3 regions of the Arthrobacter sp. B0316-5-4 genome follow, and region 1 is predicted to be linked to each of the others. Evidence: riboswitches for the same ligand, from Rfam matches in the RefSeq annotation. Region 1 holds a riboswitch; each other region holds the start of a gene.
What was found. A riboswitch is a leader RNA that binds a small molecule or an ion and turns the genes downstream of it on or off. The one in region 1 is predicted to bind S-adenosylmethionine.

Region 1 (4,183 bases):
CAGGGTGGTGGCGGCACGCATTCACCAACGGCGTCTGCGAACTCGACATCAGGATGAACCGGCCCACGACCCCGGATGAAGACATCGCACTGGACGCCGAGGTGCACCGTTACGGGAGTTTCGTTGGCCTCCAGACCAAACTGGTGTGATTCAGCAGACCAAAACTGGCGTGATTTATCGGGTCTAAGCTGGGAGGAGACCTAGGAGGCCTGCACTTTGAACAATCTGATCTTCTGGATCATCGTCTGCTCGTGGCTGATTCCGCTCGGAATCCGCATGTACAACCGCTCGCGCGCCCGCCGGCTCCAGGACAACAACTTCCCCGGCCCGGGCTACCCACCGCAGAATCTTCCCGGCCCCGGATACCCGCAGCAGGGGTACCCTCCCCGCAACTACCCTGCCCCGAACTACCCGGGCCAGGACTACCCCGGATACCCCACTGACCCAGCCGACATCCGCCCGGCTGATCCGGCACCGCAGGCGGCTCCGCCGTCGAGCCCTTCATCCCCCATCCAAACTCCCGCCGCCAACGTTTCGGAGCCGCAGGGCTACCGGGCGCGGAAGCTGGCCGAGCTTGACGCGAAGTTCAGCAACGGCGAGATCGCCATGGAGGACTATATGAAGCAGCGCGGCGACATCATGAATGGCTGAGCAAGCGCTCCACGCTGTGGCTTACGAGAAGAACGCCTGCCGGAGCTGTGCCGACAGTTGGCCGATTTCGGTCAGGAAGCCGTCATGGCCAATCGGTGCTTCGATGACGTGGACCGGCACGTCCCCCGGAAGCGCGGCCGCTAGTTCCCGCGACTGCGCGGGGAAGTAGAGCCTGTCGCTGTCCACCGCCGCTACGAAGAACTCTGCCGTGGTCCGGGACAGCGCGTCTTCGAGTGAGCCGCGGCCCCTGGTCACGTCGTGGGACATCAGCGCTTCGGTGATGGCGACGTAGCTGTTCGCGTCGAAGCGTCGGACGAGCTTGTTCCCTTGGTGGTCAAGGTAGCTCTCCACTTGGTAGCGGCCCCGCTCCGCGAGCACGGCGGCAGCAAGTGGCGTCTCCTGGTGCTGCGGCTCCCGTCCGAAACGGTAATCCAGTTCCAGGGCCGAGCGGTAAGTGATATGCGCGATCCGGCGGGCCAATGCCAGGCCGTCTTCAGGGGCTGCGCCACCGTAGTAGTCGCCATTGTTGAAGTTCGGGTCCTGCCGGATGGCGAGTGTTTGGGCCTGTGCGAACGCGATCTGTTCGGCCGTGCTGTACGCACCCACCGAGATCACGGCGCATCGTTTCACGCGCCCGGGAAACGTCACAGCCCATTCCAGGGCCCTGGCACCTCCCATGGAACCGCCGAGTACGGCATGCCACGCCTTGATTCCCAGGGCGTCCGCGAGCCTCGCTTCAGCCTCAGTGCTGTCGCGCAGGGTGATCAGGGGGAAACGCGATCCCCAGGGTTTGCCGTCAGGCGCTTCGGAGGACGGGCCCGTGCTCCCGTAACAGCCGCCCACGATGTTGATGGAGACCACGAAATACCTGGTGGTATCGATGGTGCCGCCAGGTCCAACGAGTTGCTCCCACCACCCTTCCTCGTCGGTCGCCCCGCGTGCCACATGCGTGCTGCCCGTGAGCGCATGCTCGATGAGCACGGCGTTGGAGGCATCCGCGTTGAGCCGCCCCCACGTTTCATAAGCCAGGACGACGTCCGGGAGGAATCCACCTCCCTCGAGTTCGAGCGAACCGATGCTGACGTACTTGACCGTGCCGTCTGCTTCTTCGGATGTGGGTACGGCTGTTGCAGTGATGGTCATTCCTTTGACACCTATCCTCGCGCTTGCCCGTCGCCTTGCGCGCGAACGGGCCAGGTCTTCACCCGGGGCACCCCACCGCGGAGGAGGGTTGCCGGCCAGCAAGCCGGGGCTACATGCTGGCACTCGTGACCTATAGGAAGAGTGTAGGAAAAACAGGGCCGATCTGGCGAAGAATATGACACCACTGTGACGGTTTGGGGTCACATCCTTCGAGAATGAGCACTTTGTAGCACCGCCCTGCGAATATCCTGCGGCGCGGGGCGGTGCTCCAAAATGTTGGTGGAGATGAGATCCGGCAGCTCGCTAGGCGCCCTTGGCTGCCCGGAAGCCCGCTTCAAGGTCGGCGATGATGTCGTCCACGTGCTCGATGCCCACGGACAGGCGCACCAGGCCCGGATTGACGCCGGCAACCTCCTGCTGCTCGGCGGTCAACTGGCTGTGCGTGGTGGAGGCGGGGTGGATGACCAGCGAACGGACGTCGCCGATATTGGCCACGTGGGAGTGAAGCTCCAGCCCGTCCACAAAGCGCTTGCCGGCCTCAACGCCACCCTTGATGTTGAATGCGACGATGGCGCCGGTGCCGTTGGGGCCGTACTTCTTGCCGCGCTGGTACCACGGACTGGACGGCAGTCCTGCGTAGGCGACCGATTCGACGTCGTCGTGGGCTTCAAGCCACTCGGCCACCTTGGTGGCGTTGGCGACGTGGCGTTCCACGCGCAGGCTCAAGGTCTCCAGGCCCTGGGCGATCAGGAAGGCGTTGAAAGGCGCGACGGCGGAGCCCAGGTCCCGGAGCAACTGGACACGGGCCTTGAGGATGTAGGAGAGGTTTGCGCCGAGCGCACCGTCCTTGCCGAGGTCGCGGGCATAGACCAGGCCGTTGTAGCTGGGATCGGGGGTGTTGAAGCCCGGGAAGCGTTCAGGGTCCTTGCCGAAGTCGAAGTTGCCTGAGTCGACGATCACCCCGGCAATTGCCGAGCCGTGTCCGCCGAGGTATTTGGTGGCGGAGTGCACCACGATGTCGGCGCCCCATTCGATGGGACGGATCAGGTAGGGCGTGGACAGCGTGTTGTCGACGATCAGGGGCACACCGGCCTGGTGCGCAACCCCTGCGATACCTTCGATGTCCAGCACGTCCTGGCGCGGGTTGGAGACGACTTCACCGAAGAGGAGCTTGGTGTTCGGCTGCACGGCGTCACGCCACTGGTCAAGGTTGTCCGGGTCCGCCACGAAGGTGACCGAAATGCCGAACTTCTTCAGCGTGTGCGCGAGCAGGTTGTAGGTACCGCCGTACAGGCTTGGGCTAGCCACAATGTGGTCGCCGGCCTCCGCGATGTTCAGGATGGCGAAGGTCTCCGCCGCTTGCCCGGAGCTGAGCAGGAGTGCTCCGAGGCCACCTTCAAGGCTGGCGACCCGCTGCTCCACTGCGTCCTGCGTGGGATTGCCGATTCGGGTGTAGATCGGTGCGAGCTCGGCCAGCGCGAAGCGGTTGGCTGCGCTCTCGGCACTGGGGAACACGAAGGACGTGGTCTGGTAGATCGGCAGCGAGCGCGCTCCCGTAGCGGCGTCAGGCTCCTGGCCTGCGTGGATCTGGCGGGTTTCGAAAGACCATCCTTGGGACATGGAGTTCTCCTGTTCGTGGCACATGGGTTCAAGCGAATGTATGGAGTGGTGTGAACTGGGGCCAGTCTAGGAACACCCTGCGGGCCTTGGACAGCTTTGTGACGCTGGCGGAATGATTCGGTCCCACTGCGTACGTTTGTGACGCTGCCGCACCCCTGCCAGTAACATCCCATGTTAGTTAGGCATGGCTTAGCTGAGACACCGATCACAAAGTGCCAAGATGATGCCATGCGCATGGATCACGTCTCTTACGCCTGTGAACGAGATGGCCTTCTGGCCACTACCGAACGAATTTCCGCGGCATTGGGAGTGGACGCAGTCCGGGGCGGAGTGCACCCGCGCTTCGGCACCCGGAATATGATCATTCCCCTCGCGGATAACAAGTACCTGGAGGTTGTGGAGGTCCTGGACCACCCGGCTTCCGATAAAGCCCCCTTTGGCCAGGCAGTCCGTGCACGCTCGGCTGCCGGTGGTGGCTGGATGGGCTGGTGCGTCGCCGTTGACGACCTCGCCCCCTTCGAAGAGCGCCTTGGCCGCGCGGCCGTACCCGGCAACCGGAAGTTCCCCGACGGCCGCGAACTGGTGTGGCAGCAGATCGGAATTCTTGGCCTGATCGCCGATCCCCAGGTGCCCTACCTCCTCAAGTGGGAGGGCGACCCTACCCTGCATCCTTCAAAGGTCTACGAGAGTGACGTGAAGATGTCCAGCCTCACCATTGCGGGCTCGGCGGAACGCGTGACCGAGTGGTTGGGCGAACCGGTGGAAAAGC
Region 2 (4,183 bases), on a different contig from region 1:
CCCACATGGGCCAAAGCGAGCCGCAACACTTCGAAGGACAGCGCCAACTGCGTGGGCTGGAAATTCCCGCCGGACACCACCAGCCCGGACCCGACGTCCACCAGCGGGTTGTCACCGCGACCGTTCAGTTCCACCTCCAGCGCCTTGCCCAGGTCCGAAACCAGGGACCGGAATGCCCCGTGCGTCTGCGGTGCGGCGCGGAAGGAGAGAGCGTCCTGAACCGAAACCCCAGGCCGAACATCCTCCAGCCAGCCGCCGCCCAAAAGGCGTCGAACAGCAGCGGCCGAGTCCCGCTGGCCGTCCACCGCCTTGGCTGCCTGGATCGCCGGCGAAAACGGGCTGAGGTTCCCACCGCCGTCGTACCTTGCGATTGCCTCAAGCGAGAGGGAAAGCGCGACGTCGGCAAGTTCGGCTACGTGCCGCAACCGCAGGAGGATCAGGGCGCCGACGCCCACGGAGTAGGAGTTGGCGCTCACCAGTGACAGGGCTTCGCCGGCTGCGAGGGTGAGGGGCTGCAGCCCGGCGTCGGCGAGCGCTTTGGCCCCCGGAACCAAGGCGCCGTCGGCATCGAACGCTTCACCTTCGCCAAGGGCGACAGCAGCGACGGCGGCGAGTTGGGTGAGGTCCGATGAGCCCACTGAGCCTTCGGCCGGGATAGCGGGGTGGACGCCGCGATTCAGGAGTTCGGCATAGAAGCGGGCCGTGTCGGGGCGAACTCCGGAGCCACCACGGCTGAATCCGACGAGCCGGGCCAGGATGACGGCACGGGCGGCGGCGCGGTCCAGATATGGGCCCACACCACTGTTGTGGTACCGGACAACCTGCACCTGGTAACTGAGGATCGACTTGTCCTCCACAACCGTGTCCCGACCGGATCCCAGCAGCGTGTTGAGTCCGTAGACCCTCTGGCCGGAAGAGGCAGCCTCCTCCAGGATCTCGCGGGAGCGTCCAAGCAAAGTCAACGCATCATGGTTGAGTTTCACGTGAAACGAGGCATCGCTGGCCGCCAGAGCCACGCGTTCCGCCCGTATTGGGGCCGTTCCTATCACCAGGGTTCTTGGATCATCGGAGGCCATCAGAAGTCCAGGAGGTTCTGCCGGAATCCACCGTTGCCATAGCTCTTCCTCAACAGCCCCCGTCGGCGCAGCTCCGGGGTGAGCTTGTCCAGCACCCCATGCACCGTAACCGGATCCACGAAGCCGGAGAAGAGGAACCCATCTCCGCCCACGGCAGAGCCGGTTTCTTCGAGGTAGTCGGCGATTTCGCCCGAAGTACCGATGATTGAGTCGCCTGCCCCGCCACTACGGGCCTGCAGGATCTGGCGAAGCGTGGAACCTGGCGGCGCTGCTTTGGCGAAATGCTCCAGGGTGCCCTGGTTGCTGTTGGTGCTCAGCTCGGGCAGTGGTTCATCGAGGTCGAACTGCTTGAAGTCGATCACGGAGAGGTATGAGATGGAGTTGAGCTGGCTGTCGATATCGCGTTGGGTGAGCTCACGCCTCTGGGCGCGCAGTTCCTCGGCTTCCGCAGCGGAACCGACCACCGTGGGCTTGAGGACAAACAGTACCTTCACGTCATCGGGGTTCCTGCCGGCCTTCGCAGCCTCAGCACGGATGGAGTCCCGGTACGCCTTCATCCCGTCCACGCCTCGTGCCAAGGCGATCGCTACATCGGCATGCCCGCCAGCGAAGGCCTTGCCGCGGGGTGAAGCCCCCGCCTGAACCAAAACGGGTTCCTCCGGCAGGGGCGCCGTGTTCAGCGGGCCACGGACCTTGAAGAAGTCGCCCTCATGGTTGATCGGGTGCACCTTTGTATGGTCCGCGAATACCCCGGCGGAAACGTCCTCAAGCACGGCGCCAGGTTCCCAGCTCCGCCAAAGCCGCCTCACGACGTCGACGAATTCTTCCGCCTTCTCATACCGCAAGTCGTGCTCAATCTGCTGATCCAGCCCGTAGTTCTGGGCGGCGAGGTCGCTGCCCGACGTCACCACGTTCCAGCCCAGCTGGCCCTCGGAGAAGTGCTGCAACGTGGCCAGCAGCCTGGCGGCAGTGAAGGGCGGATAGAAAGAGGCGCTGACGGTAGGCACGATCCCCAGGTGCTCTGTGGCGGAGAGGAGGTATGGGACCAACGCCAATGGGTCGTGCTTCGGCGCGAAGGACGCGTGAGCAAGCGAGACCTCCGCCGTACCGCCATACGTGTCCGGAACGGTGAGCGAGTCCTCAATGATGAACAGGTCAAGCCCGGACCGCTCGAAGGCGCGCACGGCCTCTTGGTACAGGGCGGGTTTCTTCCAGTCATAACCCAGGCTGTAGCCGGGAGTCCCCCAGCCCTGGACTCCGAATCCGTGGCCCACGAACCATCCAAAATGCAGCATGGGCTTGAGTGTAGAACTGCTCTGTCCGTTCACCGCGACCTGATTTCTTGCGAAGTTACAGGGGGACGTACTGCGTCAATTATGCTCCCGGGGCGTCATAAATGGGCCCTGCCACAGCACCCTCCGGTTACGCAACATGACGGCGGGCAACCCCCCGCCACATGCAGCCCGGGCGCCCTGAATGCTACGTTTTTCTTGAGTAATGAGTACCAGCGCGAAGCCCTGACTTGCTGGTCGGCAACCCTCTCTCCGGCGGGGTGCCTCAGGTGACTACTCGGCGTATCGGACAGATTCGAACTGCAAGCGTGACTGAGGAGCACCAGCGATGCCTGAACCCACTGAAGAAAAACTTTCCTACCGCCTGATCACAGGCCCAGACACCCGCGATTTCTGCGAGCGGATCAGCTCCGCACTCGCCGAGGGCTATGTGCTCCATGGCAGCCCGGCAGCCACCTTTAACGGCACGGACGTCATCGTCGCCCAGGCAATTGTGCTACCCGCGGCGATCGCCAACGCAGACGCCGCCGTGGCCGACGCCGTCGACCAGCTTGAAAACGACGACGACGAAGCATTCGAGGGGCACGCATGAGCTACGCAGGTGACCTGACCCCGCAGGACGCGTGGGCCAAACTTGAAGCGGGCGCCATCCTGGTGGATGTCCGCACCGAGGGTGAATGGGCCCACATCGGCATCCCGGACACCAAAGCCACGGAAAACGATCCCCTGTTCATCCAGTGGAACCTCGCCGGCGGCATCCCCAACTCACGCTTCATCGAGGACCTGCGGCAACAGGCGCCCGAAGACGACGGCGTGGAACTGGTGTTCCTGTGCCGCTCAGGCCAGCGCTCCATTTCCGCGGCCATCGCAGCAACCCAGGCAGGCTTCACCGCATACAACGTCCTTGAGGGCTTTGAAGGCGAACCCGACCGCTACGGCGAGCGCACTGTGAATGGCTGGAAAAACCGTGGCCTACCGACGAACCTGGGGACCGACTAAGTGACTTTCAATCCCGACGCCGCTGGCTGGAACCCTGACACCCAGGCTGTCCGTGGCGGTCTTGACCGTACCAACTTCCAGGAAACGTCCGAACCCGTTTTCCTGAACTCCGGCTTTGTCTACGAATCCGCTGCCGCTGCCGAACGCGCCTTCACCGGCGAGGACGAACGATTCGTCTACTCCCGCTACGGCAACCCCTCCGTGGCCACCTTCCAGGAGCGGCTACGCCTGCTCGAAGGAACCGAGGCGTGCTTTGCGACGGCGTCCGGAATGTCCGCGGTCTTCACCGCCCTGGGTGCCCTGCTGGCTGCCGGCGACCGCGTGGTCGCTGCCCGCTCCCTGTTTGGATCCTGCTTCGTGATCCTCAACGAAATCCTGCCGCGCTGGGGCGTGGAGACGGTATTCGTCGATGGACCCGATCTGGAGCAGTGGCGTGAGGCCCTGTCCGAGCCCACCACGGCCGTGTTTTTCGAGTCCCCGTCGAACCCCATGCAGGAGATCGTCGACGTCGCCGCCGTCAGCGAACTGGCGCATGCCGCAGGGGCGACCGTCGTCGTCGACAATGTCTTTGCCACTCCCCTGCTGCAGCGCTGCGGTGAGCTGGGCGCCGACGTGATCGTGTACTCCGGCACCAAGCACATCGACGGCCAGGGTCGCGTCCTGGGCGGCGCCATCCTTGGAACCAAGGAATTCATCGACGGCCCGGTCAAGCAGCTCATGCGGCACACCGGACCTTCGCTATCCGCGTTCAACGCCTGGGTACTGACAAAGGGCTTGGAAACCATGGGGCTGCGGGTGAACCACAGCTCCGCGTCG
Region 3 (4,183 bases), on a different contig from region 1:
AGATCAACAGGCTGGGCGGTGACGCTGAGGAAACGGCCGACGGCCTGGTTATCCGGCCAGCCGCCCTGCATGCCGGCGTAGTGCACAGCTATGCAGACCACCGCATGGCCACAGCGGGAGCGATCCTTGGCCTCGCCGTCGAAGGCGTCAAGGTGGAAGACATCGCCACCACCTCGAAGACCATGCCGGAATTCCCGGACATGTGGGTGCGGATGCTCGAATCTGCCGGCGCGGAAGAGGCCGGCAACTGACCATGGCCCGCGACGCACGCTCCTGGGATGAGTCCGACGTCCGTATCCGTCCCAACAAAAAAGGGTCACGGCCCAGGACCAAAGACCGCCCAAGCCACGATGACGCCGTCATTGGCCGCATCATCACCGTAGACCGGGGCCGGTACAGGGCAATTGTGGGGGAAGACTCCGACAACGAGCGCCTGGTCATCGCGGCACGGGCCCGTGAATTGCGGCGTAATCCCGTGGTCCCGGGTGACTTCGTCGCCTTGGTGGGCGACGTCTCCGGATCCCCGGATACCCTTGCCCGCCTGGTCCGCGTGGAGGAACGCAGGACGCTCCTGCGCCGCAGCGCTGACGATACCGATCCGATTGAACGCGTCGTAGTGGCCAACGCCGATCAACTCGTGGTGGTTGTGGCGGCGGCAAACCCCGAACCGCGGACCGGCTTCATCGACCGCGCCCTGGTGGCAGCGTACGACGCCGGTATCGAGCCGTTGCTGCTCATCACCAAGGCGGACGTCAAGGACCCGGCGGAATTGCTTGCGAACTACCTCAGCCTGGACTTCCCCGTGATCATCAGCCGGACAGCCGACTCAGAGGCCGGCGGTATTGACGCCCGCTCCGACGACGGCTTGTCCGCCAGGCTGGACCGGGACGCCGTCGCGCAGCTCCGCTCCCACCTTGGCGGAAAAGTAACTGTGATGCTCGGCCATTCAGGCGTGGGCAAGTCCACCATGGTCAACGCGCTCACGGGAGCCGAGCGCGCCACCGGCGGCGTGAACGCCGTGACGGGCCGCGGCAGGCACACCTCGTCGTCGGCGCTGGCGCTTAAACTCGACGACGCCCCCTCGGGAAGCTGGATCATCGATACGCCCGGTATCCGCTCCTTCGGTTTGGCCCACGTGGATCCGGACCGGATACTGCGTTCCTTCCCCGACCTGGAGCCCGGCACGGAAGCCTGCGAACGCGGCTGCAAGCATGACGCCACTGCCATCAACTGCGGCCTGGACGCGTGGGTAAACGATAGGCATGCCGGGCCGTCAGGCGTTGCCCGCCTTGCCTCGCTGCGTCGCTTGCTCGGTGCTGATCCCAGGCTTGAAGCAAAAGAGGCCAAGGAATTGGGGACCGTCAACTGATCGTTGCGGCTTCACGTCCCCACTGCAGCGATTGATTCAGGATAGTTTGGTGGCATGACCCATCCCGTTTCCACCTACAACGATGACCTGCGCCTCGCCCACGTCCTCGCCGACTCAGTAGATGCCCAGACCATGGATCGCTTCAAGGCGCTGGATCTGCAGATCGAAACCAAGCCGGACCTCACACCCGTCACGGATGCGGACAAGGCCGCCGAGGAAGCGATTCGCGGCCAGTTGTCCCGTTCCCGGCCCCGCGACGCCGTCCTGGGCGAGGAGTTCGGCAGCAGCGGGCACGGCTCGCGTCGTTGGATCATCGACCCCATTGATGGCACCAAGAACTTCGTTCGCGGCGTTCCGGTATGGGCAACGTTGATCGCGCTGGTCGATGAAGGCGAACCTGTGGTGGGCGTAGTGAGCGCCCCCGCATTGGGCAAACGGTGGTGGGCAGCCAAGGACATGGGTGCGTACATGGGCCGCTCGCTCGCCTCTGCCACACGCCTGAAAGTTTCCAACGTCTCCCGGTTGGCCGACGCCTCAATGTCCTATTCGAGCCTGTCCGGGTGGAAGGAGCGCGGCAACCTGGATGAATTCATGGGACTCACCGAGGACATCTGGCGTACGCGCGCTTACGGGGATTTTTGGTCCTACTGCCTGGTCGCCGAGGGCGCCGTGGACATCGCATGCGAACCTGAGCTGAATCTCTACGATATGGCAGCCCTGGTGCCCATCGTCACTGAAGCCGGTGGACGCTTCACGTCGCTGGAAGGTGAGGACGGCCCGTTCGGTGGCAACGCGTTGGCCACGAACTCCATCCTGCATTCGGAAGTCCTCAAACGGCTGAACCCCGGACTGGACGACCTGCTCTAAGCTGAGCGTGGCTCCCGCACAGTCTGGACCCTGACGAAACTTTCGACGGCGGATGGCTCCTTTTGGAGCCGTCCGCCGTTTTTTCTTCGCCTAAACAGCGACTTTTCCGCCAACGTAACAATGCGCTTAACAAAGCCAACAGGCTTTGGAGGGGCCGGATCGTATGCTCTAACCTTTTTTACAGGTCACGAGTGCCAGCGCTAAACCCCGGTTTGCTGGCCGGCAACCCTCCATTCGCGGTGGGGTGCCCCGGGTGACGACCCGGCCGGTCCGGAACGGATACGGCAAGCGCGGATCCCCCTGTGGGGGTCCCTCTTGAGTGAGGTCCCATGAGCACCGTTACGTTGAACGCCAACACCATTCCGTCTTTTGCCGAGGCAACCACGGCACCCGTATCAGCAGCACGGCCGCTGGCCGCTGTTACCGGCGCGGAGTTGCAGGCCCCCCTGATCCAGGGCGGCCACGTCCGTTACGCCAACCTTGACTACGGCGCATCAGCACCGGCCCTGACCATTGTTTCGGCGTACCTCAACGAAGTACTGCCTTACTACGCCAGTGTCCACCGCGGTGCGGGTTTCGCGTCGCAAATCAGCACATCCGTCTACGAGAATTCACGGAACATCGTGCGTGAATTCGTTGGCGGGCGGGCTGATGATTCCGTGATTTTCACCAGAAACACTACGGACTCCCTGAACTTGCTGGCCGGATGCCTTCCCGTGGTTGATGGCCAGGCAGCGGGCGAGGTCCTGTACCTGGACATCGAACACCACGCCAACCTGCTGCCCTGGCAAGGTGTGCCCCACCGAAGCGTCGTCGCCGCCCCTACACTTGCCGCTACCTTGGACAAACTCCGCAGCGAACTCGCCCAAGGCGGCGTGAGCCTGCTGGCGGTCACCGGCGCCTCGAACGTCACCGGTGAAATCCTCCCCATCGTCCAACTCGCCTCCCTGGCCCACGAATTCGGCGCACGGATCGTGGTGGACGCCGCGCAGCTTGCACCGCACCGCCGCATCAACATCGCCGAAGCGGACGTCGATTATGTCGTGTTCTCGGGTCACAAGCTCTACGCTCCGTTCGGCGCGGGAGTCGTTGTGGGGCGCCCTGACTGGCTCGACGCCGGGGTCCCCCACCTGGCTGGCGGCGGAGCCGTCCGTGAAGCCCGGTTGGATTCGGTCAGCTGGGCTACCGGCCCGGCCCGCCATGAGGGCGGTTCTCCCAACGTCCTGGGAGCGGCCACCCTGGCACGTGCCACCCAGGTCCTGGCCGGCCTGGACGAGCAGGAATGGCATGCCCACGAGGCGGCCATCCGTTCCTACCTGGTTAAAGGCCTGGAAGCGATCGAAGGCGTCTCGGTCCACAAAATCTTCACCGATTCCGTCGACACGATCGGCGTGGTCAACTTCTCCGTGGAAGGGTTCGACGCCGGTTTGGTCGCCGCCTACCTCGCGGCGGAGCACGGCGTCGGCCTTCGGGACGGCCGTTTCTGCGCCCACCCGCTGCTTAAGCGCCTGGGGCTCCCTTCAGGTTCGCTGCGGGCAAGCTTCGGCGTCGGCTCCCGGTTGGAGGACGCCACCAGGTTGCTGGCAGGCATCGAAGAACTCAAGCGCAACGGACTTGGCTGGGACTACGTGGTGGACGAAGGCCGCTGGGTGCCCGCGAACGACCACCGCAGCTACCCCGAATGGGCGCCCAACACTCCGGGCACAGCTGGCGCAGCGCCCTGCACTGTGGACTAGGAATCCGCGCACCAAGGGGTTCCACGGCTGCGGTAAATTCGTAGGGTAACTTTTGGCAACCCTATGAAGGAGCTCCGCGTGTCCACGCCGTCCCCGGGAGCCGCAAACAGTACGGCAGGCATTCCCGGACCAGCAGGACCGAGGGGTCCCAAGCTCCACGCCACCCGCAGGCACGAACTCGGCCAAAGCTTCCAGGACGGCGGGGAGCACT

Region 2: linked by a shared signal. The riboswitch ahead of AC5RU9_RS19600 (DUF1737 domain-containing protein) and the one ahead of metX (homoserine O-acetyltransferase MetX) in region 1 are both predicted to bind S-adenosylmethionine.
Region 3: linked by a shared signal. The riboswitch ahead of AC5RU9_RS01030 (aminotransferase class V-fold PLP-dependent enzyme) and the one ahead of metX (homoserine O-acetyltransferase MetX) in region 1 are both predicted to bind S-adenosylmethionine.

Annotation. Positions count from the first base shown of each region.
Region 1 is NZ_JBNHFN010000004.1:179,570-183,752, forward strand. Features, by position in the region: gene AC5RU9_RS12910 (winged helix DNA-binding domain-containing protein) at 1-149, shown strand, start outside; gene AC5RU9_RS12915 (hypothetical protein) at 217-651, shown strand; gene metX (homoserine O-acetyltransferase MetX) at 673-1,794, opposite strand; SAM riboswitch class IV at 1,809-1,925, opposite strand; gene AC5RU9_RS12925 (bifunctional o-acetylhomoserine/o-acetylserine sulfhydrylase) at 2,098-3,438, opposite strand; gene AC5RU9_RS12930 (VOC family protein) at 3,643-4,183, shown strand, end outside.
Region 2 is NZ_JBNHFN010000006.1:275,791-279,973, forward strand. Features, by position in the region: gene AC5RU9_RS19590 (aromatic amino acid ammonia-lyase) at 1-1,076, opposite strand, end outside; gene AC5RU9_RS19595 (NtaA/DmoA family FMN-dependent monooxygenase) at 1,076-2,404, opposite strand; SAM riboswitch class IV at 2,570-2,683, shown strand; gene AC5RU9_RS19600 (DUF1737 domain-containing protein) at 2,697-2,960, shown strand; gene AC5RU9_RS19605 (rhodanese-like domain-containing protein) at 2,957-3,367, shown strand; gene AC5RU9_RS19610 (O-succinylhomoserine sulfhydrylase) at 3,368-4,183, shown strand, end outside.
Region 3 is NZ_JBNHFN010000001.1:219,533-223,715, forward strand. Features, by position in the region: gene aroA (3-phosphoshikimate 1-carboxyvinyltransferase) at 1-251, shown strand, start outside; gene rsgA (ribosome small subunit-dependent GTPase A) at 254-1,369, shown strand; gene hisN (histidinol-phosphatase) at 1,424-2,236, shown strand; SAM riboswitch class IV at 2,420-2,533, shown strand; gene AC5RU9_RS01030 (aminotransferase class V-fold PLP-dependent enzyme) at 2,566-3,972, shown strand; gene AC5RU9_RS01035 (class I SAM-dependent methyltransferase) at 4,036-4,183, shown strand, end outside.